Regions from separate parts of the Bacillus mesophilum genome, predicted to be linked through region 3. Evidence: predicted binding sites of a transcription regulator. Region 3 holds the regulator's gene; each other region holds the start of a gene.
The links. The regulator CtsR, encoded in region 3, represses protease genes until heat stress. The targets are predictions, from matches to a motif close to ATGGTCAATAAAGGTCAAACA.

Region 1 (5,950 bases), on a different contig from region 3:
CATTTCTCCCTAGCTCAAGACGCTTATTTTCAAGCATATCATCAGCGATTAAGTTTGATCTTACTGATGATATGCTATAACCTTCATCAAGCAGCCCTTTAGTGAGATGAAACCCAATAAAATCAAAACCGCCATATATGATTACAGAATCATTCATATAGATCCTCCCAAGTACATCCTTACTGTAGCGTATGCACAAGTTTCACAGCACTTTCTCATATTTTTTAAAAAAACCGATTATTTGTGTCCCCATCCTCTGCATTTTCTCAGGAACAATATAATAGACAGATATCGGCGCTTCTTCATCCTTCCATTTTACAGAAAGCTGTTTGAGCATATTTGATTGCTTATACGCTTTTCCCCCGGATAATACATGAATGATTTTTACTGGAGATTTTATGTTTTCAATTAAATATTGTTCATCATAGGTATTAACCATTTCAATGACTTTACTGCTTTCCGTTTTATATGATGCCGCAAGTTCTTTTAACAATTTTTTATAAAAGAATTTATGTTCTTTCTCTTGGTTAAGGTGGTTTTTTACAGATAATATAGGGTTTATAAATACCGCTGAACGGATTTTATCCCCCATCACGTCCATTAACTTCAATGCGGCCAAAGCACCCATACCTTCTGCAATTATATGAACTTTATCATTAAGAATTTCAGTCCGTGTCACATAGCCATACAAAGTTTTCGCCATTTGAACCGCATCATCGCTTCCCCAGTTTCTTCCGAATAAATTGGAATAAAAGATCGTATATCCTGCTTCTTCGAGTTTATGAATTAATGCTGCTTTTCCTTCGTTTTGTGTCCAAAAACTGCTGTTTTCATCTACGAAGTGCCTTTCATCCCCGATAATTAATATACCGAAACCACTTGGCTTATCAGGGTAATGAATCATGCTCCATTCAGTATCCATCTTAAAGTTTCGGTGTTTCATTTCCAAAAACTCCTTTTATTTTTCGTTCATATTCAATGTATGCTTGGATAGTTGAATTGGCATGGGATATTACCTATTTTAGGAGAATACCAAAACATCATTAATCTCTCAGCAGCTAGACACTTGAGGTGTCGGGGCTGAGCAAGGCGCTTCCGCTTTTCTCTGTCCAGCTCCAGCGCCTAGCCCCTCGAGGTCTTAAGCCAATCCGTCCAGAAGGTTAAAGGGCAACCTTCTTGCCGTCTTGTCTTAAGCTTGTCGGGGCTGAGCAAGGCGCTTCCGCTTTTCTGTTCACATTCAAGTTTATTATTTTGGGTTGTTATGGTAAGATGTAAAGGGATTCAATTATGTAAGAGGTGAACTATTGATGAAGTATTTGTGGACTTTCATTTGGACATTCCTACTTGTTCAAATGCTATCGTATGTTGCAGGTAATATGCTAGGCGCTTCTTATGAATTTCAAACTAGTGCGATCCTTGCAGTTGCAGCAACTCTATTAATTTATGTTATTCCTGCCATCATTCCAGACGAGCCTGCAGAGAAAAAAGCGATTCATTAATTGTTAAAATATCGTCAGCCTGTTTTCAGGCTGACGATATTTTATTTGATAAGATTTTTTATTTCACGGCTACTGTCAGTTTATTTCCCTCCAGAGCAATGACAACGTCACTTTCTTCTTTTATCGTCCCAGAGATAATTTCCTTTGCCAGTGCTGTTTCTACATTTTTTTGAATATAGCGCTTTAGCGGCCGAGCACCATAAATAGGGTCATAGCCATTTTCAGCAATATATTCAACTGCATGATCCGTTATTCGTAAATTCACTTGCTGATCGGTCAATCTTTCTTGAAGTTCATTTAGCATATTTCTTACAACTCCATGTAAATCGGCAAGTGATAACGGTTTAAATAGAATAATCTCATCTATGCGGTTGATAAACTCTGGTTTAAAGTGATTTCTAAGCTGATGAAGTACTTTATTTCTAGTTTCTTCTATAATATAGTCACTCTCTCGCACTTCATCGCGTTCCAGTAAGAAATTTGAACCTATATTGGATGTCATAATAATCACTGTATTTTTGAAGTCAACCATTCTTCCTTGTGAATCAGTAATTCGTCCATCATCTAACACTTGAAGTAAAATATTAAAAACTTCAGGATGTGCTTTTTCAATTTCATCTAATAAGATGACCGAATATGGTTTTCGTCTCACTGCTTCAGTAAGCTGTCCGCCTTCTTCATAGCCAACATACCCTGGAGGAGCACCAACTAATCTTGACACTGAATGTTTTTCCATATATTCCGACATATCAATACGAACCATTTGATCTTCACTGTCAAATAACACTTGTGCCAGTGCTTTGGCCAGCTCTGTTTTGCCTACTCCTGTTGGTCCCAGAAATAAGAAAGAACCAATTGGACGATGTGGATCCTTAATACCAGCACGTGCTCTAATTACTGCATCAGACACAAGCTGAACTGCCTCATTTTGGCCAATGACTCTTTCTTGTAAGATCTCCTCCAGCCGAAGCAGCTTCTCACGTTCACCTTCTACTAGCTTTGCAACAGGGATGCCTGTCCATCTGGCGACGATCCCCGCAATTTCTTCCTCTGTTACTTCTTCCCGGACCAGCTTATCTGATTGTCCTTCATTAACTTCCTTCTCAAGCATCTTCAATTCTTTTTCCAGCATTGGTATTTTCCCATGTCTTAATTCAGCAGCGCGGTTTAAATCGTATTTATTTTCCGCATCTTCCAGGTCACGGCGATGCTTTTCTAATTGTTCTCTTTTCTCCTGTAATCGTTGAATTCCTTCTTTTTCGAGCAGCCATTTTGTCTGCATGCTTTTTGCTTTTTCTTTTAAAGCAGAAAGTTCTTCTTGTAGGATAACAAGCCGTTCTTTACTTACAGTATCTTTCTCCTTTTGGAGTGCTGCTTCTTCAATTTCCAGCTGCATGACTCTTCTTGTTACCTCATCTAGCTCAGTTGGCATCGAATCCATTTCCGTACGGATCATCGCACATGCTTCATCCACTAAATCAATCGCCTTATCTGGCAAAAATCGATCTGTAATATAGCGGTCAGATAGGGTGGCAGCAGCAATTAGAGAACGGTCATGAATATTTACTCCATGATGAATTTCAAACCGTTCCTTTAGCCCTCTTAAAATGGAGATTGTATCTTCCACATTAGGCTCTTGTACTAAAACTTGCTGAAACCTCCGTTCAAGTGCTGGATCTTTCTCAATATACTTGCGATGCTCATCCAAAGTGGTTGCCCCTATACAATGCAGTTCTCCTCGGGCAAGCATGGGCTTTAGCATGTTTCCGGCATCCATAGCACCTTCTGTTTTTCCCGCACCAACGATGGTGTGTAATTCATCGATAAACAGCAGTATTTTCCCATCGCTATTTTTCACTTCATTTAATACCGCTTTTAGCCTTTCTTCAAACTCTCCTCTAAACTTTGCTCCTGCAATTAAAGAGCTCATATCAAGTGAAAAAATCGTTTTATCTTTTAAACCTTCTGGAACATCTTTTCTGACAATCCGCTGTGCAAGTCCTTCAACAACTGCTGTTTTACCGACACCCGGTTCACCAATTAGTACCGGGTTGTTTTTGGTTTTGCGTGATAATATCCGGATAACATTGCGTATTTCCTGATCACGGCCAATGACTGGATCCACCTTACCTGCTCTTACCTCTTCGACAAGGTCTCTTCCATATTTTTTCAGCACATCATATGTTGTTTCTGGATTTTCCGAGGTCACGCGCTGATTCCCCCTTAATTGTTTAATGATCCCCTCTAATTTACCTTCTTCTTTAATTGATTCTCTCAGCAGTTTCCCTGCTTCCGATTTCTTCACTTTTAATAGTGCTAACAAAAAATGTTCAGCAGATAAATACTCGTCCTGCCACGTTCTCATAAGGTTTTCTGCTTCTGCTAATACTTGTTGCAGTGTATTTGTAATATATAAAGTTCCTGCCTTAATTCCGCTGCCGGAAACTTGTGGTTTTGTTTGAAGCTGATTTTCAATACTATGGATCAGCTGATCTGCATTAATGGATGCTGCTTTTAAGATTGATGAAGTTAATCCTTCTGTTTTTACAATAAGTGAATAAAGCAGATGCAAATCATCAACTTCCTGATGTTCTTTACGAACAGCTAAGTTTTGCGCATTTATTAATCCTTCCCGAACATGCTGTGTCATTGAATTCATATCCATTCGCACATCCCCCTTTGACCATTATTGACCTTTATTTTATTATATCCCATTTTTTACATATGTAAAGCCATTCAACTTTTCATTGAATGGCTTTTGCTGTGTTTTAAGGTTTGCGTTTGTATGTCCATATCCGGTTATGATTTGAGTTTTCAGGAAAATGATCACCCGCTTTTAGTTTGATCATTTGCGGATTGTTGACATTGCTTCCAGTTTCGCCGACTTCTATATAGATCCCATTGTTAGGTGCTGCCTGACCTGCTTTAAATTGTCGATTTTGTCCCAAAAGAATAACCCCCTTATTCAAATAAGTCTTTATTAGTATTGCCTTTACATCTCATTCAATTTAGTTAAATTATTTCCATTGAACTTCAAGCTATTGCTTTACTTATATACTGTTTTTATTGTTTAATGAAATGGTGTCATCTTAATACTGGAGGATAATAGTGTGACTGACTTTATTACTTTGCTTAAATATTTGTTCTTAGGATTACTTCAGGGCTTAACCGAGCCAATTCCTGTTTCATCAAGCGGACATGTTGAAATAGCTGCTTATTTTTTTGATTTAGATATTAAAGGAATGAGTTTTGCAATACTTGTTAATACTGCCTCATTAATTGCTGTCCTTATCATTTACAGAGAAGACATATATAGGCTTGTCAAAAATGGTCTCCTTTATTTAAGAACAAAGGATCAAAAGGCAGAAGCGGACTTTCGTTTTATAATTTATTTAGTTGTAGCTACGATCCCTGCTGGGGTTATTGGAGTTCTCTTTGGAGATTATTTAACAGGCAATATTAAAACCGTGGGGATTACCTTACTGATTACAGGTGTTGCTCTGTGGATCATCAGAAACCTTCGTGGTAAGAAAAATGATGCTACGATTACTTTAAAAGACGCAATTATTGTTGGTCTTGCTCAAACAGTGGCATTAATTCCTGGTATAAGCAGATCAGGAGCTACAATTGTAGCCGCAATGGGATTAGGCATGAAGCAGGAAACTGCCTTGCGTTTTTCCTTTTTAATGTATATTCCTGTTAGTGTTGGGAGTGCAATTTTAGGTTTTAGTGACATGCTGAACGATCCGGATATTTCGACCCTTGCCATTCCATATGCTATAGCGTTTATTTCTTCATTAATCGCTTCTTACTTCTCTTTAAAATGGTTTATGGGCATTATGGCTCGAGGCAATCTGAAGATCTTTGCTTTTTACTGTTTTATCGCTGGAACACTCGTATTAGTATTTTCCTGATTAGACCAAAAAATGCTCATTTCCCTATAATGGAAATGAGCATTTTTTATCAATAAGGTTATAATAGTTCTGATAAAAGTGCTTTCTGAACATGCAGACGATTAGCTGCCTGATTAAATACTGAAGAGTTTGGACCATCAATAACTGCTGCTGTGACTTCTTCACCTCTATGAGCCGGCAGACAATGAAGGAATAATGAATCCTGCTTGGCTAATGCCATTAGTTCTTCATTTACCTGATAATCTTTAAAAATCATTAATCGCTTCTCGTTTTCTGCTTCCTGTCCCATACTAGTCCAGACATCCGTATAAATGACATCTGCATTTTTCACACTCTCCTCAACATCGTAGTTTACAGCAATCTCTGCCCCACTCTTCTGTGCAAATTCCTTGGCCAGCTGTAATACAGTCTGTTGCGGTTCGTAGCCTTTAGGACAAGCAATAGTCATATTTAGCCCTAATTTAGCAGATGCGATTAATAAAGAATGTGCAACATTATTTCCATCACCGACATAAACAAGCTTGATTCCTTTCAGAC
Region 2 (5,950 bases), on a different contig from region 3:
AAATGGTATGATTTACGGGACATTTACGTATACACCAGATTTTGAACTGATCAGTTATAGGCTCGATCCTAGTTAATGTTCTATAAAAATCGAAGCAGTTTCGGGGGGGAATAATGATGAGTACGGGTTCAATAAATGAAACACAAATGGTTATTATTACAGGTATGTCTGGAGCAGGAAAAACAGTAGCAATTCAAAGTTTTGAAGATCTCGGTTTTTTCTGTGTTGATAACTTGCCCCCAACTCTTCTGCCAAAATTTCTTGAACTGATGAAGGAATCCGGGAATAAGATGAATAAGGTTGCGCTGGTAATGGACCTTCGCGGCCGTGAGTTTTTTGATCACCTTTTTAAAGCGTTAGACGAGCTGGCTGAAAAATCATGGGTCACACCTAAGATTCTTTTTTTAGACGCTGACGATTCGACGCTCGTAAGCAGGTATAAGGAAACAAGAAGGTCTCACCCATTGGCGCCATCAGGGCTGCCTCTTGAAGGCATTAAGCTTGAGCGCGAACTGCTTGAAGAACTGAAGGGAAGAGCACAGCTTATTTATAAGACCTCTTCTATGAAGCCAAGGGAACTTCGTGAAAAAATACTAATGGAATTTTCAGTGAATAAAAAAACCATCTTTACTGTCAATGTCATGTCTTTTGGCTTTAAATATGGCCTTCCAATCGATGCGGATCTTGTGTTTGATGTTCGCTTTTTGCCTAACCCGCATTATATCGACCATATGCGTCCCAAAACGGGGTTAGATGAAGAGGTTTCAAGCTACGTGCTGAAATGGACTGAAACAACAAAATTTCTTGAAAAAGTGACTGAATTGCTGAGTTTCATGCTTCCTCATTATAAAAGAGAAGGAAAATCACAGCTTGTCATTGCCATTGGCTGTACAGGCGGCCAGCACCGTTCTGTTGCGCTTGCTGAATATTTGGGCCACTTCTTTCAAGAGGATTATCATACGAAAATTACGCATCGTGACATTGAGAGGAGAAAGGAAAAGACAAAATGAACAGACAGCCGAGGATTGTCATCATTGGCGGCGGCACAGGACTGCCAGTCCTCTTAAGAGGACTGAAAAAGTATCCTGTTGATATTACAGCTATTGTAACCGTAGCTGATGATGGCGGCAGTTCAGGCAGGCTGAGAGATGATTTAAATATTCCGCCTCCTGGTGATATTCGCAATGTGTTAGCGGCGCTTTCTGATGTTGAACCGCTGATTGAGGAAATGTTTCAGCACCGATTTTCAACAAGCAATGAACTTGCAGGTCATTCATTAGGGAATTTAATATTGGCTGCCATGACATCGATTACAGGGAATTTTGTTCATGCCATTCAAGAGATGAGCAAAGTTTTAAATGTACGAGGCAAAGTGCTTCCGGCGGCTAATCAGAGTGTCATTTTGAAAGCGGAGATGGAGGACGGCACAATTGTGTCGGGTGAGTCCAAAATACCGTACTCTGGAAAGAGAATTAAGCGGGTTTTTCTTGAGCCTGAACAAATCCAGCCTTTACCTGAAACGGTCCATGCTATAAGACAGGCTGACATGATTATTATTGGTCCAGGCAGTCTATATACAAGCATCCTGCCTAATCTGCTTGTGCCGAAGCTAGGCAATGAGGTACGCCGTTCACGAGCAAAAAAAGTCTATATATGCAATTTGATGACTCAGGCTGGTGAAACTCATAATTACACGGCAAGTGATCATGTTAAAGCCATATATGATCATATGAATTCAGCATTTATGAATACCATTCTCGTTAACAAGGAGAATATACCTGCACACGTGCAGGAAAAATATATTGAAGAAATGGCGAAGCCTGTTTTTTACGATGTAGATCGGCTTCATGAGTTAGGACTTGAGGTAATACCAGGTGAGATCGTCAGCTATGAAGGCGGAATCATCCGCCATGATACACAGGAAGTGGCAGATATTCTTTATCATTTGCTTTTAGCTGAAACCAAAAAGCGTTTTGAAGCGTAGTATATACAGTGCCAATGTTTTTAATCTAAAACATTGTGCCAGGTAGGGGGTGGAGGAATGTCTTTCGCTTCAGAAACAAAAAAAGAACTGACCAATATTGAAACAAAGGACTGCTGCAGTATATCTGAACTCTCTGCCTTAATCCGGATGAATGGTTCTTTATCCTTTTCCAATCGTAAATTGGTTGTTGACATACAAACGGAAAATGCAGCGATTGCCAGAAGAATCTATACGCTAATTAAAAAGAATTATAGTGTACAGGTAGAGCTACTTGTTCGTAAAAAAATGAGATTAAAGAAAAACAATGTCTATATTGTCCGTCTTGCTGAAGGGGCAAGTACAATCCTGGATGATTTGAAGATCTTAAGTGAGGGCTTTGTTTTTACACATGATATCGCCCAGGAGCTTGTTAAAAAGAAATGCTGTAAGCGTTCTTACCTTCGCGGAGCTTTTCTTGCCGGAGGCTCTGTCAACAATCCGGAAACATCGTCGTATCACCTTGAAATTGCCTCTTTATATAAGGAACACAATGATGCATTATGCGAGCTTATGAACACATTTGGCTTAAACAGTAAAACACTGGAACGAAAAAAAGGCTTTATTACGTATTTAAAAGAAGCAGAAAAAATAACCGAATTCTTAAATATTGTTGGCGCTCATGCTGCTTTGCTGCGGTTTGAGGATATCAGGATTGTCCGTGATATGCGAAACTCGGTTAACCGTCTTGTAAATTGTGAAACTGCGAACTTGAACAAAACGATTGGTGCAGCACTGCGCCAAGTCGAAAACATAAAATATATTGAACAAACGGTAGGGCTGCAAATCCTTCCAGATAAATTACGGGAAATTGCAGAACTGCGTGTAGCTTATCAGGATGTAACACTAAAAGAGCTTGGGGAAATGGTGTCTGGCGGAAATATCAGCAAATCAGGCATTAATCACCGACTTCGTAAAATTGATGAAATTGCAGAAAAGCTAAAAGCGGGTGATATTACAATCCCCCAGTAGCGAGCAATAGGAGGATTGATTTTTTTATGGTGGAAAAACAGGTTGAGGTAAAATTAAAAACAGGTTTACAGGCACGGCCAGCGGCATTATTCGTTCAAGAAGCAAATCGTTTTTCAGCTGATATTTTTCTGGAGCGAGATGGAAAAAAGGTAAACGCGAAAAGTATAATGGGCTTGATGAGCCTGGCTGTCAGCACGGGTGCCACAATTACATTAATGGCTAGCGGCAGTGATGAACAAGAAGCGCTAGAGCAATTGGCTAAATACATTCAGCAAGAACAATAGAAAGAAAGGGCACATTCTTAGGAGTGTGTCCTTTTTCGTGGGAGATTTTGCGAACTAGAAGCTGAGGAGTAGATTTTGTCCAGCTGCTAATTTTTTGAATCTAATTTCATGAACAAAAAAGTGAGGCACATGTTAGTGCCTCACTCTGAACCATTATTTTGCTTCGTTTGGATTGCGGGAAATGATTTTGTCAATTAAGCCGTACTCTAATGCTCTTTCAGCTGTCATAAAGTTATCGCGGTCTGTATCCTTTGCAATCACTTCAAGCGGCTGTCCAGTGCGCTCTGCAAGAATCGTATTTAATTTTTCGCGAAGGAAAAGAATACGTTTTGCAGCAATTTCAATTTCAGTTGCCTGACCTTGAGCACCTCCAAGTGGCTGGTGAATCATCACTTCACTATTTGGAAGTGCGAAGCGTTTTCCTTTTTCACCGGCAGCAAGAAGGAAGGCACCCATTGAAGCAGCCATACCTGTGCAGATCGTAGAAACGCTTGGCTTGATGTATTGCATAGTATCGTAAATCGCCATGCCAGCCGTGATGCTTCCGCCTGGAGAGTTGATGTATAATGTAATATCTTTTTCAGGATTTTCAGCCTCTAAGAATAGCAATTGAGCTACAATGGAGTTGGCAACATTATCATCGATTGCACTGCCAAGCATAATAATACGGTCTTTTAAAAGGCGGGAGTAAATATCATAAGCACGTTCCCCGCGGTTTGTTTGTTCGATAACTGTAGGGATTAAATTCATTCTAATTCCTCCTTTAAAATTAAGGGATAGTGCAGACTTAATTCTGTAAGACATACACCATTTTTATGTAGTTTCATCATACACTAATGGTCAATAAAGGTCAAAAGAATCGCACCTTTAGGAAAGCGAAATCGTTCGACAGATTTTGATTGACCTATTTCTAAATACTTTTTGTGAACATTCCACTTTATATTTTACCCAACCTGTATATTTTTAACACCTTGTGGGAAAATAAAAAATTGCTTGCCTGTTTTCAGAGGAGTAAAGAAGAAAATAGAACGATCCTTCTAAACAAGAAAAGGCCATTGCTTTATTCAGCAATGGCCTTTTCATACACCCTCGGAGGGAATCGAACCCCCATCTCAAGAACCGGAATCTTACGTGCTATCCGTTGCACCACGAGGGCAGATTATCAAGTACTGTAAACACTCAAATTCCTTAAGCGTTACGAATACTAATTATAGGATAATATGAACAACATTGCAACATTCTTTTAGCATGTCTATGAGTTTGCTGAAATTGCTTCGAGAGAGAGGGGCAGAAATCAAAAATGCCGGTCCATCATTCAATGATGGATCGGCATGCTGGACAGGTGATAACTTCATTCTTTCTGAACTGAATCTTCTTGAAATCGTTCTTGGTGAAAGTCGTAAAGACATTGTACTTGTGTCCGCATAAGCATGTGTGCTGGTCCTTGACGACGTGTCTAATTTCTTTGTCCTTGCTGAGTACTGTTGGAAAAATCATTGTTCACCCTTCTTAAAGCAGTATTAGGCAAATTAAAAAGGAATGATCGACTTATATGCAACCCGGCTGCCATGGCATGTGTACAAGCACATACTTTAGGCCCGTGGCTTTGCGTCTTTTACTTTCGTAAAATTTGCCCAATGGAATAATACCATAAAATGAAAGATAAATCATTGTAAAATTTTGATTTGTAACAAAATAGAAATATAGAGTTTTTTTGGAAACGGTTTCTCTGGGTCTTTTTCTCTGTCAGTAATTATCCATACAATTATAGGGCTTCTTCCTGTAAAATAGGAATGAAGGGGGAAGCAGAATGGATTTAAAAGCAGGTTTATGGCAGCAGCAAACCTTGAAGTTAGCGATGACCCAGGAGTTAAAGCAGTCTATTGAGCTATTGCAATTTAATTCCCAGGAGCTCACTGCTTTTTTGGAAGAGAAGGCTCTGGAAAATCCCCTGATGGAGCTAAACTCAAATTTTGTGAAAACAATGGATCCCCGTGCACAGCGAATTAAAAAATCAAAGCTTAAACAAAATCAAGATAAAGAGAAATGGATTGAACAGCTTGCTGTAAATGTTCAGCAATTGGATGATTATCTGATTCAGCAGCTTCCAGCCAATCTGACAGAACTGGAAAAAAAAATCATTCTTCATTTTATATACAGTCTTGATGAAAACGGTTACTTATATAATATTAATTTGCCGCAGGTTGCCGAGCTTTATGATGCTGATGGAGAAACTGTGCGAGAGCAGCTCGATCTCTTGCAGCACTTAGAACCGGCAGGGATTGGTGCACGCAGTTTGCAGGAATGTTTATTATTGCAGCTGGAGCGTCTGGTGCCAGTCAACGAAATGGCTGAAGAAATTATCCGTCAGCACTTTCAATTGTTTGCAGATAAAAAATGGAAACAGTTAGCGAGGGAAATCAAAGCAGATGTAAAAGAGATTCAAGCAGTCTATGATCTCGTGCAGACGTTAAATCCTAAACCGGGAGCAAGCTTTGCTTCCGAAAAGCCAGCATATATCATACCTGATGTCATCGTGTATACAGAACAAAACGGCCTTCACATCCAGCTATATGATGAAAATGTACCTAGTATTTCCTATAATGAAGGATATGCAAAGAAACTTCATAGTGCAGGTGATCAGCAGGTGGGTCGTTACCTGCAGAACCGGCAG
Region 3 (5,950 bases):
GTGATCCCCTAACAACACCGCCTCCAAGTACTCTATTTAATTCCTGTGATTCTGTCAGTACCCGCGGTTCTGATATCGTTTCAATTGTCGTAATCGGAGTAGCTTTCGAGGCTGTTGCCATTCCCTGAGAGTGAGCAAATGCTCCTCTTCTTGAATTAGCGGGTTTTTCAACTTCCTCCACCATTTTATTCCACTCACCGCAGCCTGGACATTTCCCCATCCATTTTGGTGATTCATATCCGCATTCCTGACACATAAATTTCGTTTTCCGTTTTGCCATTACTTTCCCCTTCTTCCATACTTCTATATATATTTCACAAATATAACAATTATCATTGATTCCAGTTAAATACTTATTGATGATTTATAACTATAACAGACAGACTATGGAAAGAGAACTAAAGAGATAAAAAGATAAACAGGAGGACAAGGAAGGAAGGAAGGACGATCAGATCAGCATCATTATTACTGAAGTCATTAGAAGGATATTACTTATAGAAAAGGTACACGAAAATTCGTTCGTGTACCTCAATAAACTTATGCCTTATTTAAATTTGCAGTCCCGCTAGCTTCAGCTGTCTTAACGGTAAACTCGCCATCTTCGACATCAATGACAACATTTTGACCTGTTAATACAGTTCCTTTTAAAAGCTCTTCAGAAAGACGATCTTCAATATGCTTTTGAATTGCCCGGCGCAATGGTCTTGCTCCATACTCCGGATCATAACCTTCTTCCGCGATTTTTGTCTTAGCCGCTTCAGTAAGATCCAGCTGGATTTCTTGTTCCTGCAGGCGTTTAGTCAATGAATCTGACATGAGCGAAACAATTTCCTGCAGATGTTTCTTTTCTAGTGCGTGGAAAACAATGATTTCATCAATACGGTTCAGGAATTCTGGACGGAATGCTTTTTTCAGCTCCTCCATTACTTTTCCTTTCATATCTTTGTAATCCTGATCTCCCTCTTGAACATTGAAACCTACATACTTGTTGCGTTTTAGAGCTTCTGCTCCAACATTTGAAGTCATGATTAAGACTGTATTACGGAAGTCAACTGTTCTGCCTTTTGAGTCTGTCAGTCTTCCGTCCTCTAATACTTGCAGAAGAATATTAAATACATCTGGGTGTGCTTTTTCAATTTCGTCGAGCAGGACAACAGAGTATGGCTTTCTGCGCACCTTTTCTGTCAGCTGGCCGCCTTCATCATAGCCAACATAACCTGGAGGAGATCCCACTAAACGAGAGGTAGAATGCTTCTCCATGTACTCGGACATATCAATGCGGATCATTGCATCTTCATCGCCGAACATAGCCTCTGCCAGCGCTCTTGCCAATTCTGTTTTCCCTACTCCTGTTGGTCCAAGGAACACAAATGATCCGATTGGACGTTTAGGATCTTTTAATCCTGCACGTGCACGGCGCACAGCCTTAGAGATTGCTTTAACAGCTTCCTCTTGTCCAATGACACGGGAATGAAGAATTTCTTCTAAATTAAGCAATTTTTGCGTTTCTGTTTCTGCCAGCTTAGAAACTGGAATTCCTGTCCAGCTAGCTACAACATGTGCAATATCCTCAACCGTTACTTCGCTATTTTCTTTGCCTTGCTTCTCTTTCCAAGTTTTCTTGGTTTCTTCCAGCTGTTCGCGCAGACGCTGTTCTGTATCACGCAATGATGCTGCTTTTTCAAATTCTTGGCTTTGTACAGCTGCATCCTTTTCTTTGCGGACATCTTCAAGCTTAACTTCAAGTTCCTTTAAGTTTGGAGGAGTCGTATAAGATCTCAATCTTACCTTTGAACCAGCTTCATCAATTAAATCAATTGCCTTATCTGGTAGGAAACGGTCAGAAATATAACGATCCGATAATTTAACTGCAGCTTCAATTGCCTGATCTGAAATGGTTACACGGTGATGCGCCTCATAACGGTCTCTTAATCCTTTCAGGATCTGAACAGATTCATCGGACGTCGGCTCATCAACGGTAATCGGCTGAAAGCGGCGTTCAAGTGCTGCATCCTTTTCAATGTACTTGCGATATTCATCAAGCGTTGTAGCACCAATACATTGCAATTCACCGCGCGCAAGGGACGGCTTTAATATATTTGAAGCATCAATGGCACCTTCTGCACCACCAGCACCAATCAAAGTGTGAAGTTCATCAATGAATAAGATAATGTTTCCGGCCTGGCGAATTTCATCCATTACTTTCTTCAATCTATCTTCAAATTCACCGCGGTATTTTGTTCCCGCAACAACAGTACCCATATCTAGTGTCATAACTCTTTTATCTCGCAGTGTCTCTGGCACTTCATTATTGATAATTTGCTGTGCTAATCCTTCAGCAATTGCTGTTTTACCAACCCCTGGTTCACCAATTAAAACAGGATTGTTTTTTGTACGGCGGCTAAGCACTTCAATGACTCGCTGAATTTCTTTACTGCGCCCAATAACAGGGTCAAGACTTCCTTCTCTTGCAATCGCAGTTAAATCTCTCGCTAATCCATCAAGAGTTGGGGTATTGGCATTTGCTGATGCACCGCCCTGATGGCCTCCAGATTCATTGCTTCCTAAAAGCTGAAGCACTTGCTGTCTCGCTTTATTTAAGCTGACGCCCAGGTTATTTAGTACACGTGCAGCAACACCTTCCCCTTCACGAATTAACCCAAGGAGAATATGTTCTGTCCCTACATAGGAGTGACCCAGCTTTCTTGCTTCATCCATTGATAATTCAATTACTTTTTTCGCTCTTGGCGTATAATGCGGTGATTGTGAGACTTCCTGTCCTCGTCCAATTAAACTCTCTACCTCAGTCTGAATCTTCTCAGAACCAAGTCCTAGAGCATATAATGCCTTTGCCGCAATTCCCTCTCCTTCTCGAACCAAACCGAGCAGGATATGTTCTGTTCCAATATTATTATGTCCAAGGCGGATTGCTTCCTCTTGTGCTAATGCAAGTACCTTTTGCGCTCTTTCAGTAAATCTTCCGAACATCATATGATTATCCTCCCAACTATTTGCTTTCCATTTGTAATCTTTCCCGAATGAGTGTTGCTCTGCGGATATCCCTTTCCTGTGGTCTTAAAGGTCCGCCAGCATATTGCTGTAAAAAGCCAGGCTGAGTCAAAATCATAAGCTCATTTAAAATATTTTCAGATACATTTTCAATGTATCCCATATCAATGCCAAGGCGAACATCAGACAAACAGCGTGCCGCCTCTTTTGATTCAATGATTCTGCAATTCAGGAGAGTCCCATATGAACGGAAAACTCTGTCTTCTAATTGTATGTTAGAAGTCTTTGCTAATGCTTCCCTTGCTGACCTTTCCTGTGAAATTAATTGACTGACAACACTTTTCAAGTCTTCGGCAATATCTTCTTCGGATTTACCTAACGTCATCTGATTTGAAACTTGAAAGATGTTCCCTAATGCTTCGCTGCCTTCCCCATAAATTCCTCTAACGACTAAACCGAGTTGATTAATTGCAGGGATAATTCGATTAATCTGCTGTGTTAATACAAGACCCGGCAAGTGCATCATAACAGAAGCACGAATACCCGTTCCTACATTGGTAGGACAGCTGGTTAGAAAACCAACCTTTTCATTAAAAGCATAATCAATTTCTTCCTCAAGCCAATTGTCAATTGTATTAGCCATCTGCAATGCTTCTAATAACTGAAAACCTGGGTATAGGCATTGAATGCGTATATGATCCTCTTCATTAATCATGATACTAATCTCTTCACTTTCTGATAGCAGGCAAGCACCATGTGTAGAGTTTTCCGCTAAGTGAGGGCTAATTAAATGCTTCTCCATTAATACCCTTTTCTGCAGCGGCTGCAATTCATCCATAAGCAGCAATTCCAAGCGCTTATCTTCTATTTCTCCAGGATGCACTAATCGTTTTTTGACTTGATCAATAACGGCTTCAGCCTCATCCTTCTCAAACAATGTTGGAAATCTATATTGCTTTAGATTCCGAGCAAGCCGAATTCGAGAACTTAAGACTATATCTGAATCCGGTCCCTCCGTACTCATCCAGGAGCTAATCGCCTGGTTAATAAAACGCTCCAACGACAAGTTATTCTCCCTCCTCATGAGCGGATTTCAGCTCTTTTTCTAACTTTCTTATCTCATCTCGTGTTAAGGCAGCTTCTTCAAACTCTTCATTCGCAATAAATTCTTTCATTTTCTGTTTGAGATCTTCGATATTCTTTCGTAAATGAATACTTCCTCCGATTCTGGCGGGAATCTTTCCATTATGTGTTTCGTTCCCGCTATGAAGCCTTCTAAAAATAGGAGGAAGCTGTTCACTAAATGTTTCATAGCATTCCGCACAGCCAAACCTGCCAACCTTAATAAATTGCTTATATGTCATAGAGCAATTAGGGCATTGAATGACCTTTTCATTCTGAAAAGCATTTTGGCTGTTGCCCTGATAAGCTGGCTGTACATTAAGAAGTCCTGCCAAGAGATTATGGATGGAGTAGTTCTGTCCATTGTTGAACATAAACATCTCCCCTTTTTCTGCCGCACATTTTTCACATAGCTGAAATTCTGCTTTTTCGCCATTTACTATTTTCGTAAAGTGCAAGGTAGCTGGTCTTTGATTGCATTCCTGACAAACCATTGGTTCCCCTCCAACCTGCTGTTTATTTATATTTCAAGGTTGTAAGCATTGCTTTTAACATACGTGCTCGAAGTTCATCTCTATAGGGCAGGTCTATATATAGTACCGATCTGTCAATGACACTTAGCATGATTTTCGCTTCCCTTTTTGAGACAATTTCTTCTTCAACAAGTCTGTATATAACATTTTCAGCACTATTCTGGGCTATTCGTGAATCGATTATGGAGATAAGCTGATCAATTAAATGTGCGTAATCATAAGACTGCACCTTCATGATCCTTATATAACCTCCTCCTCCTCTTTTACTTTCCACCATATACCCTTTCTCGATTGTAAACCGAGTATTGATAACATAATTTATTTGAGAAGGTACGCATTGAAACTTGTCTGCAATTTCACTTCTTTTGATCTCAACAATCTCCTGCTCGCTCAAGTTCAAAACTTGTTTCAGGTAGTTTTCAATGATGTCCGATATATTTCTCACCCGGCCACCCCCTATCTGACTTTGACTATATTTGACTTATATTATACATGATCTATGTAATAGGTTGCAACGAACTAGCATTAAACATTTTCCCCTAAATTTTTGTTCTTCAAACCTCGAAAAAGGAAGGAAATGTTTGATTTTATGTTTTAAAGTTAAAGTAGAAATAGAATGAATATACTTCTTCCAATAACTAGACCTTTCGGGCGTTTCGGTCCATTCCTCCAAATCCAACTACAAGATTTAGAATTTCAAATACAAAAAAAGCACATCTAAACAGATGTACTTTTTCATGTTGCCCGGCAGCGTCCTACTCTCACAAGGGGACAGCCCCTAACTACCATTGGCGCTGAGAAGCTTAACTTCCGTGTTCGGGAGGGACGGGTATGACCTTCTCGCTATCATCGTTCGGAAATCGATAAACTTCACATCTCTTCGTCATCTCACTCGTCAAGGTCCTCACGTACCAACTACGTACGTTCCGGCCTTTCCTCAATCGATTCCTCGACCTGTTTGCTTCTCGCTTCCCTCACAGTTTGGCAAAAAGATAAATTAAGCAAACTTACATTCTTAAGACTATACCTTGCGGCATTTTAGGCCCTTTCTCCAATTCCAACTACAAGCACTGACCCTCCCATGTTTCTCGAAGTTAAACAGTCGTCTTCAATTTAGAATTTTAACGACAAAAAAAGCACATCCATATAGATGTGCTTTTCCATGTTGCCCGGCAACGTCCTACTCTCACAAGGGGACAGCCCCTAACTACCATTGGCGCTGAGAAGCTTAACTTCCGTGTTCGGGATGGGAACGGGTGTGACCTTCTCGCTATCGCCACCGGACT
Region 4 (5,950 bases), on a different contig from region 3:
AGTGCATTTCACCCTTAATGATCAAAAGATGCGCATTCTCGGCACTATTGTTTGGATTAAACAAATAGGAAGCACTTATACGTACGGTCTTCAAGGAATCAATGACAAAGAATCGATGAAAGCAATTGTAGAGGGCTTAAAAGTATATTCAAAAAAGGCTTATCAGCACATTAAAGATAGATAAATTAGAGGAAATTTAAAGGAAAAATTTCTGATCGTCAAGCATATAAGACAAGTCAGTTGTTTAATGGCTCTTATACTGTATTCCTACAACATCTTTGCCGAATATTCCTCCTAGCTGCTCATTTTTAATCTCTGTTTGTATTTAAAAAACGGGATGGCTTCCTTTCAGTCCACTGCCTATAGGAGACCTTCCCGCTTATATCCTTTTCCATATTTAGCTTCTTGGTTCCGGGAGATAATGATACAAAACATCCCCGCTTCTTTGAGCGATTCCACGAAAGTGTTTAAAGTCCTCTCTATTTACAATAATGCTTCTAATGGGCAGAAAATCCTCTTTTTTCACATAGTATTCTGATAGCTCTCCATTCTTTAGTTTATCTAAAATCTCATTGATATACTGTGCGTCCATCTTTAACACTCCTTAACCATTATAGGCAATCGCTAATGAATTAACGAAATATAGATAAAATTCTTTACGAATTGAATATTATAGTGCAAAATATAAAATAAATCTACATGAATTTGGCAAGAAAAGGGGAGAAGCTGTTGAAAAAGGCTGAAGTTGGAAACATAATTGAATTCCGTGAAGGCTTACAGGGAATCGTCGAGAAGGTCAATGAAAATTCTGTTATTGTTGATTTAACTTATATGGATAATTATCGCGATCTGGAGCTGGAACAAAGAACAGTCGTCAACCATAAAAATTATAAGATTGTAAATGAATAATTAAAGCTTGATCATACTAAACAAATAAAACAATGGAAACCCTGTCAAAATGGCAGGGTTTCTCTTCGTATACCATAGTTAAAATATTGATTATGATTCATCTTTCCCCTGCGATAATTCTTTAAATGATTTTACTTTTCCATGTGGATGCTGGTCTTGTTTTCTTATTGTCCAGGCACGTTCTTTTTCGCGTTTTTGCTTCGTCATTTCAAAACCTCCTTTCTATGACCGATGCACGTATTTTTCCAAACCATACATTTCGTTATACTGTTTGTTTGTTCCATTTTAAGTGGATTTTTCAAATGTAATCATGCGCAAGACTTCCGCTTGAAGCTGAAGTGCGTTAAAATAAGGATTGGTTTTCTTTTGAGGAAAGGAGGTTATACTATCAGTGACTGACATATTCCGAGATATCCGGCTATTATTTGCACTTATTCTCGCACATGGTCTTATGTACTTTACTTTTTCCGATCGGGGTGTGTTTTGGTACATATTTTCAGCCACTATGCTTTTCTTAATCAGCTATGCGATCTTAAATGAAGATGTTGAAGATGAGGAGCCCTTTTGGACATATCTTTTCTATGGAATTTTGTCTGGTATCCTATTGTTTGCTGTTTTCTGGACAGGCTTCCATTTAATGCAGCTAATTGGGCTGCCTATTGAAAAAAGTGCCGCTCGGCTTTATCGTGATTTTTCGCCAGACAACCTTTGGCACTATATTATTATGCTGCTTATTATCATTCCTGGTGAGGAACTATTTTGGAGAGGTTTTGTTCAAAAAAGGCTAATGCGCTTTGCCGGAGTTTTTCCCAGTATTCTAATAGCATCGCTGCTTTATGCTTCTGTTTCTCTCTATTCTGGTGAAATTATTCTACCTCTAGCAGCATTAATTGGCGGCTTGTTTTGGGGATTTTTATATGTTTGGAAACGCAGTATTCCAATGCTCATTGTCTCACATTTAATATTTGATGTATTTTTATTTTTATTATTTCCACTCGTATAGATTAATGATTTTCTGCAAAATATCTTTTTTTGTAACCTTACAACAAAAAAAACGTCATATTTAGTAGAACATATAATTACTACATTAGGAGGACTTACAACAAATGAAACCATTAAAGCTTCTATTCATGAGTCTATTGTTTGCTTTATTACTTGCAGGCTGCGGCACGGCAGATCAGGCAGAAGAACCTGACAATAGTGCAGCAGAAACGAATACGGAAACAGAAGAACATCAGGACCATACAGATAGCACACAAGGCGATGATGCATCTGATGAATCAGATGCAGATGAACCTGCAGAGGATTCAAGCGAAAATGACAGTGACCAAGCAAACGAAAATGAACAAACCATTCGAGTAATGGAACAAAATCTTCAATTTGAACAAGATGGAGAAATGAAAGAAGAAACTGCATTTCTTACAAAAAGCGAGAACATGGACTATTCCCTATATGTATTGCCTGAGTTTGAGTTAACAGGTGAAGAGCCAAATAAAGATGTGCTTTATTTTAAAGAAGATGATCTACATTTTATGAGAATTGAGCTTATTCCTGAAGGCCAGGATGAAGCTATGCTGGAGGAAAATACAATTGCACAGCTTGAAGCTGTCAGTGAAGATGTACAATCAGTAGAGCCGCCTCAAGAAGATGCCTTCCAAAACGCAAAAGGCTTTGCAGCAGACAATGGTGAAGATGCTGTTTCAGCTTATATTGTTCACAATGATCAAGCTGACTTTAAAATTTCGATTTTCTCAAAAACTGGTGCTCAGCATCAAGATGCCTTTTTAAAAATGGCTGCAACAATCATGGAAGATTAATATTAGCTTGTTAACATTTATTAATAAGGCAAAAAGGTCATATCCTGCTTGGATGTGACCTTTTCCTTTCTCTCTCTTAGCTCCCTTTATGATTGATCTCCACGGAAGGGTTTCATCCATAAAACAATAATAAAACCAAGGCTCACATATCCAAACAATGGATACATATATGAAAGTAACGTCCCATAATTAATCATACTTGCAAGATAACTGATAATAAAAATAAAAGAGACAGTTATGATCGCCGGCACATTGATATATTGCCTAATTTGTCTCTCCAAGCCAAAAGCATTTCCAACAACAGATGTTAGAATTTCTCCATAAATAACAAATACAAAAATCCAATAAAACGAAGCTGCCAATGTTTTCATCACAACTGCCATCGGAATATTATAAGATTCTAAATCAGGAAGCATGACCAAGGCAGCATGACTGGATAGAAGAATTAACGTTAGTGCCCCACCTCCTAAAATGCCTCCCCACTTAATACTGCTATCATCTTTAATATCAGAAGCTACAGGAACTAGTACTGCTTGAGCAAGCGCTAAATTTAGAGCTGTATATGAGAAAGGAGAAATGACAGCCTTCCAGCCGTCATCCGTATACGGAATGTATACTAGTTTCTCCCAAAAGTCAGGAAGCTGCATGGAAAATAACATCATCAAAAAGCTAAAAGCAATCATCATCGGTACCACGAGTATATTAATGGCGAATAACCCTTTAATCCCACAGATAATGGTCAGCAATGAAATGGCAATCGTGATCAGGACACCGATATTCTTGGATATACCGAGCTGTTCTTCAAATACAGCACCTGCTCCTGATAGCATAACTGCACATACACCTAATAACATGATTAGCATAAAAACATTTAAAAATGAACCTAATACTCTGCCAAACAGGTATTCGTTTAATTCCTGATACGATTTTGCTTGGATGCGGGCAGCAATCCGCATCATTTTAGAGCCCATAAAAATAAAAATATATCCGCTCATTAAAATTCCTATTAAGCCAAATAAGCCGAACCGTGAGAAAAATTCAACAATCTCTCTCCCTGTAGCAAACCCCGCACCCACGACTGTTCCTACATATACAGCAGCTATTTGAAAGGCAGCAGCCCAATTTGTTTTCACAAGTATCTCTCCCCTCCTATTCAAATATATGTTGAAAGGGACAAACAATGACGAGCATTTATTCCTATGTAATGAATATCTCCTCTCCCTTAAAGTACAATCTTAGTAAACTGGAGCTAGTCACTTAACAGTTGCAGCAGCGGCTTGAATTAAATGCCAAGTAACTGCATGAAATAAATACCATAATCAAAATACTTGAAAGTCAATAAAGGTCAAATTATAATAAAGTCAAAGATAGTCAAAGTCAAAAGGGGGAAACTTATTATGAACTGTCAAAAATGTCAGCAAAACACAGCATCCATTCAAATGGTGTATCGGGTAAATGGAAATGAAACAAAGCTTCAGTTATGCCATAGCTGTTATGAAGCTGAAAAACAAAAGGCACTCCCTGCTTTTGGTCCATCATCACAGTATTTTTCGGGATTTAATGGGATGCCTCTAGATTCATTATTTAATCAAATGAAGAAAAATGAAAATATATCTGATACACAAAAAGCTAACCGCCAGCAAAACAGGAGCGGTTTTATTGATCAATTCGGACGAAACTTAACTCATATGGCAAAGGCAGGACTTATTGATCCGGTCATTGGCCGAGATGAAGAAATTAAACGCGTAATAGAAATTCTCAATCGCCGCACCAAAAACAACCCAGTTTTAATTGGAGAGCCTGGTGTCGGGAAAACTGCCATTGCTGAAGGTCTGGCACTGAAAATCGCTAATGGAGAAATTCCTAAAAAACTAGAAGGTAAAGAGGTTTACTTGCTCGATGTTGCTTCTCTTGTTTCTAATACAGGGATTAGAGGACAGTTTGAAGAAAGAATGAAAAAGCTAATTCAAGAGGTTCAGCACCGTAAAAATATCATTTTATTCATTGATGAGATCCACCTCTTAGTCGGTGCAGGATCTGCAGAAGGTTCTATGGATGCCGGCAATATTCTGAAACCTGCCCTTGCACGAGGAGAACTGCAGCTAGTTGGTGCAACTACTTTAAAAGAATTTCGAACAATTGAAAAGGATGCAGCTTTAGAACGAAGATTTCAGCCTGTTCATGTGAAAGAGCCATCCATCGAGGAAGCCGTATCGATTTTACAAGGATTAAAAGCAAAATATGAAGAATATCATGAAGTAACATTTAGCCAAGAAGCCATTGAAGCATGTGTGCGTTTGTCACATCGCTATATCCAGGATCGTTTCCTTCCAGATAAAGCCATTGATTTAATGGACGAGGCTGGATCAAAACTCAATCTTGAATTAAAACACCAGCCACATGAAGATCTGGAAACAAAATTAAAAGAAATTCATATTCGTAAGGAACAGGTTTTAAAAGAAGAAAATTATGAAGAAGCCGCCAAACTTCGAGAGGAAGAGCTGCTTCTCGAGAAGAAGCTCAATGACCCAGCTAATCCTGAAAAGTTAACAGTTGATTTGTCATTGATCCAGCAAATTATTGAGCAAAAAACCGGCATTCCAGTCGGACAGCTATTAGACGATGATAAGTCTAAGATGCAAAATCTAGAACATAACTTAACTAAAAAAGTTATTGGTCAAAAAGAAGCTGTCTCGAAAGTAGCAAAGGCAATCCGCCGCAGCCGTGCTGGTCTTAAACCTAAGAACCGTCCAATTGGCTCTTTCTTATTTGTTGGACCAACAGGGGTTGGGAAAACAGAACTGACTAAAACACTTGCTGAAGTGCTTTTTGGAACGAAAGAAAGCATGATTCGTCTTGATATGAGTGAGTTCATGGAAAAACATAGTGTTTCTAAAATTATTGGTTCACCTCCAGGCTATGTCGGACATGAGGAAGCTGGTCAGCTTACTGAAAAAGTGCGCCGCAATCCGTATAGTATTATTCTGCTTGATGAAATAGAGAAAGCTCATCCTGATGTTCAGCATATGTTCCTGCAAATACTTGAAGATGGACGATTAACAGACAGTCAGGGCAGAACGGTCAGCTTCAAGGATAGCGTCATTATTATGACGAGTAACGCTGGTGTCGGCCATAAAGAAACAAAGGTTGGTTTTGGCGCACAATCAGCTGTAAATGAAGCAACTATTTTAGATTCTTTAGGAGGATTTTTCAAGCCTGAGTTT

Region 1: clpB (ATP-dependent chaperone ClpB) is a predicted target of CtsR. The motif match lies at 4,176-4,196, and genes of this name have one in related genera.
Region 2: clpP (ATP-dependent Clp endopeptidase proteolytic subunit ClpP) is a predicted target of CtsR. The motif match lies at 4,113-4,133, and genes of this name have one in related genera.
Region 4: F7732_RS01190 (ATP-dependent Clp protease ATP-binding subunit) is a predicted target of CtsR. The motif match lies at 4,058-4,078, and genes of this name have one in related genera.

Annotation. Positions count from the first base shown of each region.
Region 1 is NZ_WBOT01000006.1:13,318-19,267, forward strand. Features, by position in the region: gene F7732_RS16830 (hypothetical protein) at 1-157, opposite strand, end outside; gene F7732_RS16835 (lipase family protein) at 203-943, opposite strand; gene F7732_RS16840 (YjzD family protein) at 1,308-1,499, shown strand; gene clpB (ATP-dependent chaperone ClpB) at 1,558-4,164, opposite strand; gene F7732_RS16850 (YjzC family protein) at 4,268-4,453, opposite strand; gene F7732_RS16855 (undecaprenyl-diphosphate phosphatase) at 4,610-5,413, shown strand; gene argF (ornithine carbamoyltransferase) at 5,472-5,950, opposite strand, start outside.
Region 2 is NZ_WBOT01000003.1:447,586-453,535, forward strand. Features, by position in the region: gene F7732_RS11785 (NUDIX hydrolase) at 1-76, shown strand, start outside; gene rapZ (RNase adapter RapZ) at 117-1,010, shown strand; gene F7732_RS11795 (gluconeogenesis factor YvcK family protein) at 1,007-1,984, shown strand; gene whiA (DNA-binding protein WhiA) at 2,042-2,992, shown strand; gene F7732_RS11805 (HPr family phosphocarrier protein) at 3,019-3,276, shown strand; gene clpP (ATP-dependent Clp endopeptidase proteolytic subunit ClpP) at 3,430-4,026, opposite strand; tRNA gene F7732_RS11815 (tRNA-Arg) at 4,361-4,432, opposite strand; gene F7732_RS22645 (hypothetical protein) at 4,507-4,704, shown strand; cyclic di-GMP riboswitch class I at 4,827-4,921, opposite strand; gene rpoN (RNA polymerase factor sigma-54) at 5,087-5,950, shown strand, end outside.
Region 3 is NZ_WBOT01000011.1:69,112-75,061, forward strand. Features, by position in the region: gene radA (DNA repair protein RadA) at 1-280, opposite strand, end outside; gene clpC (ATP-dependent protease ATP-binding subunit ClpC) at 538-2,991, opposite strand; gene F7732_RS21015 (protein-arginine kinase McsB) at 3,008-4,075, opposite strand; gene F7732_RS21020 (protein-arginine kinase activator protein McsA) at 4,077-4,625, opposite strand; gene F7732_RS21025 (CtsR family transcriptional regulator) at 4,648-5,109, opposite strand; rRNA gene rrf (5S ribosomal RNA) at 5,407-5,521, opposite strand; rRNA gene rrf (5S ribosomal RNA) at 5,832-5,948, opposite strand.
Region 4 is NZ_WBOT01000001.1:229,359-235,308, reverse strand. Features, by position in the region: gene F7732_RS01220 (PilZ domain-containing protein) at 1-184, shown strand, start outside; gene F7732_RS01215 (hypothetical protein) at 398-592, opposite strand; gene F7732_RS01210 (YkvS family protein) at 730-909, shown strand; gene F7732_RS22925 (DUF6254 family protein) at 1,000-1,116, opposite strand; gene F7732_RS01205 (CPBP family intramembrane glutamic endopeptidase) at 1,301-1,912, shown strand; gene F7732_RS01200 (hypothetical protein) at 2,016-2,726, shown strand; gene F7732_RS01195 (YkvI family membrane protein) at 2,813-3,859, opposite strand; gene F7732_RS01190 (ATP-dependent Clp protease ATP-binding subunit) at 4,124-5,950, shown strand, end outside.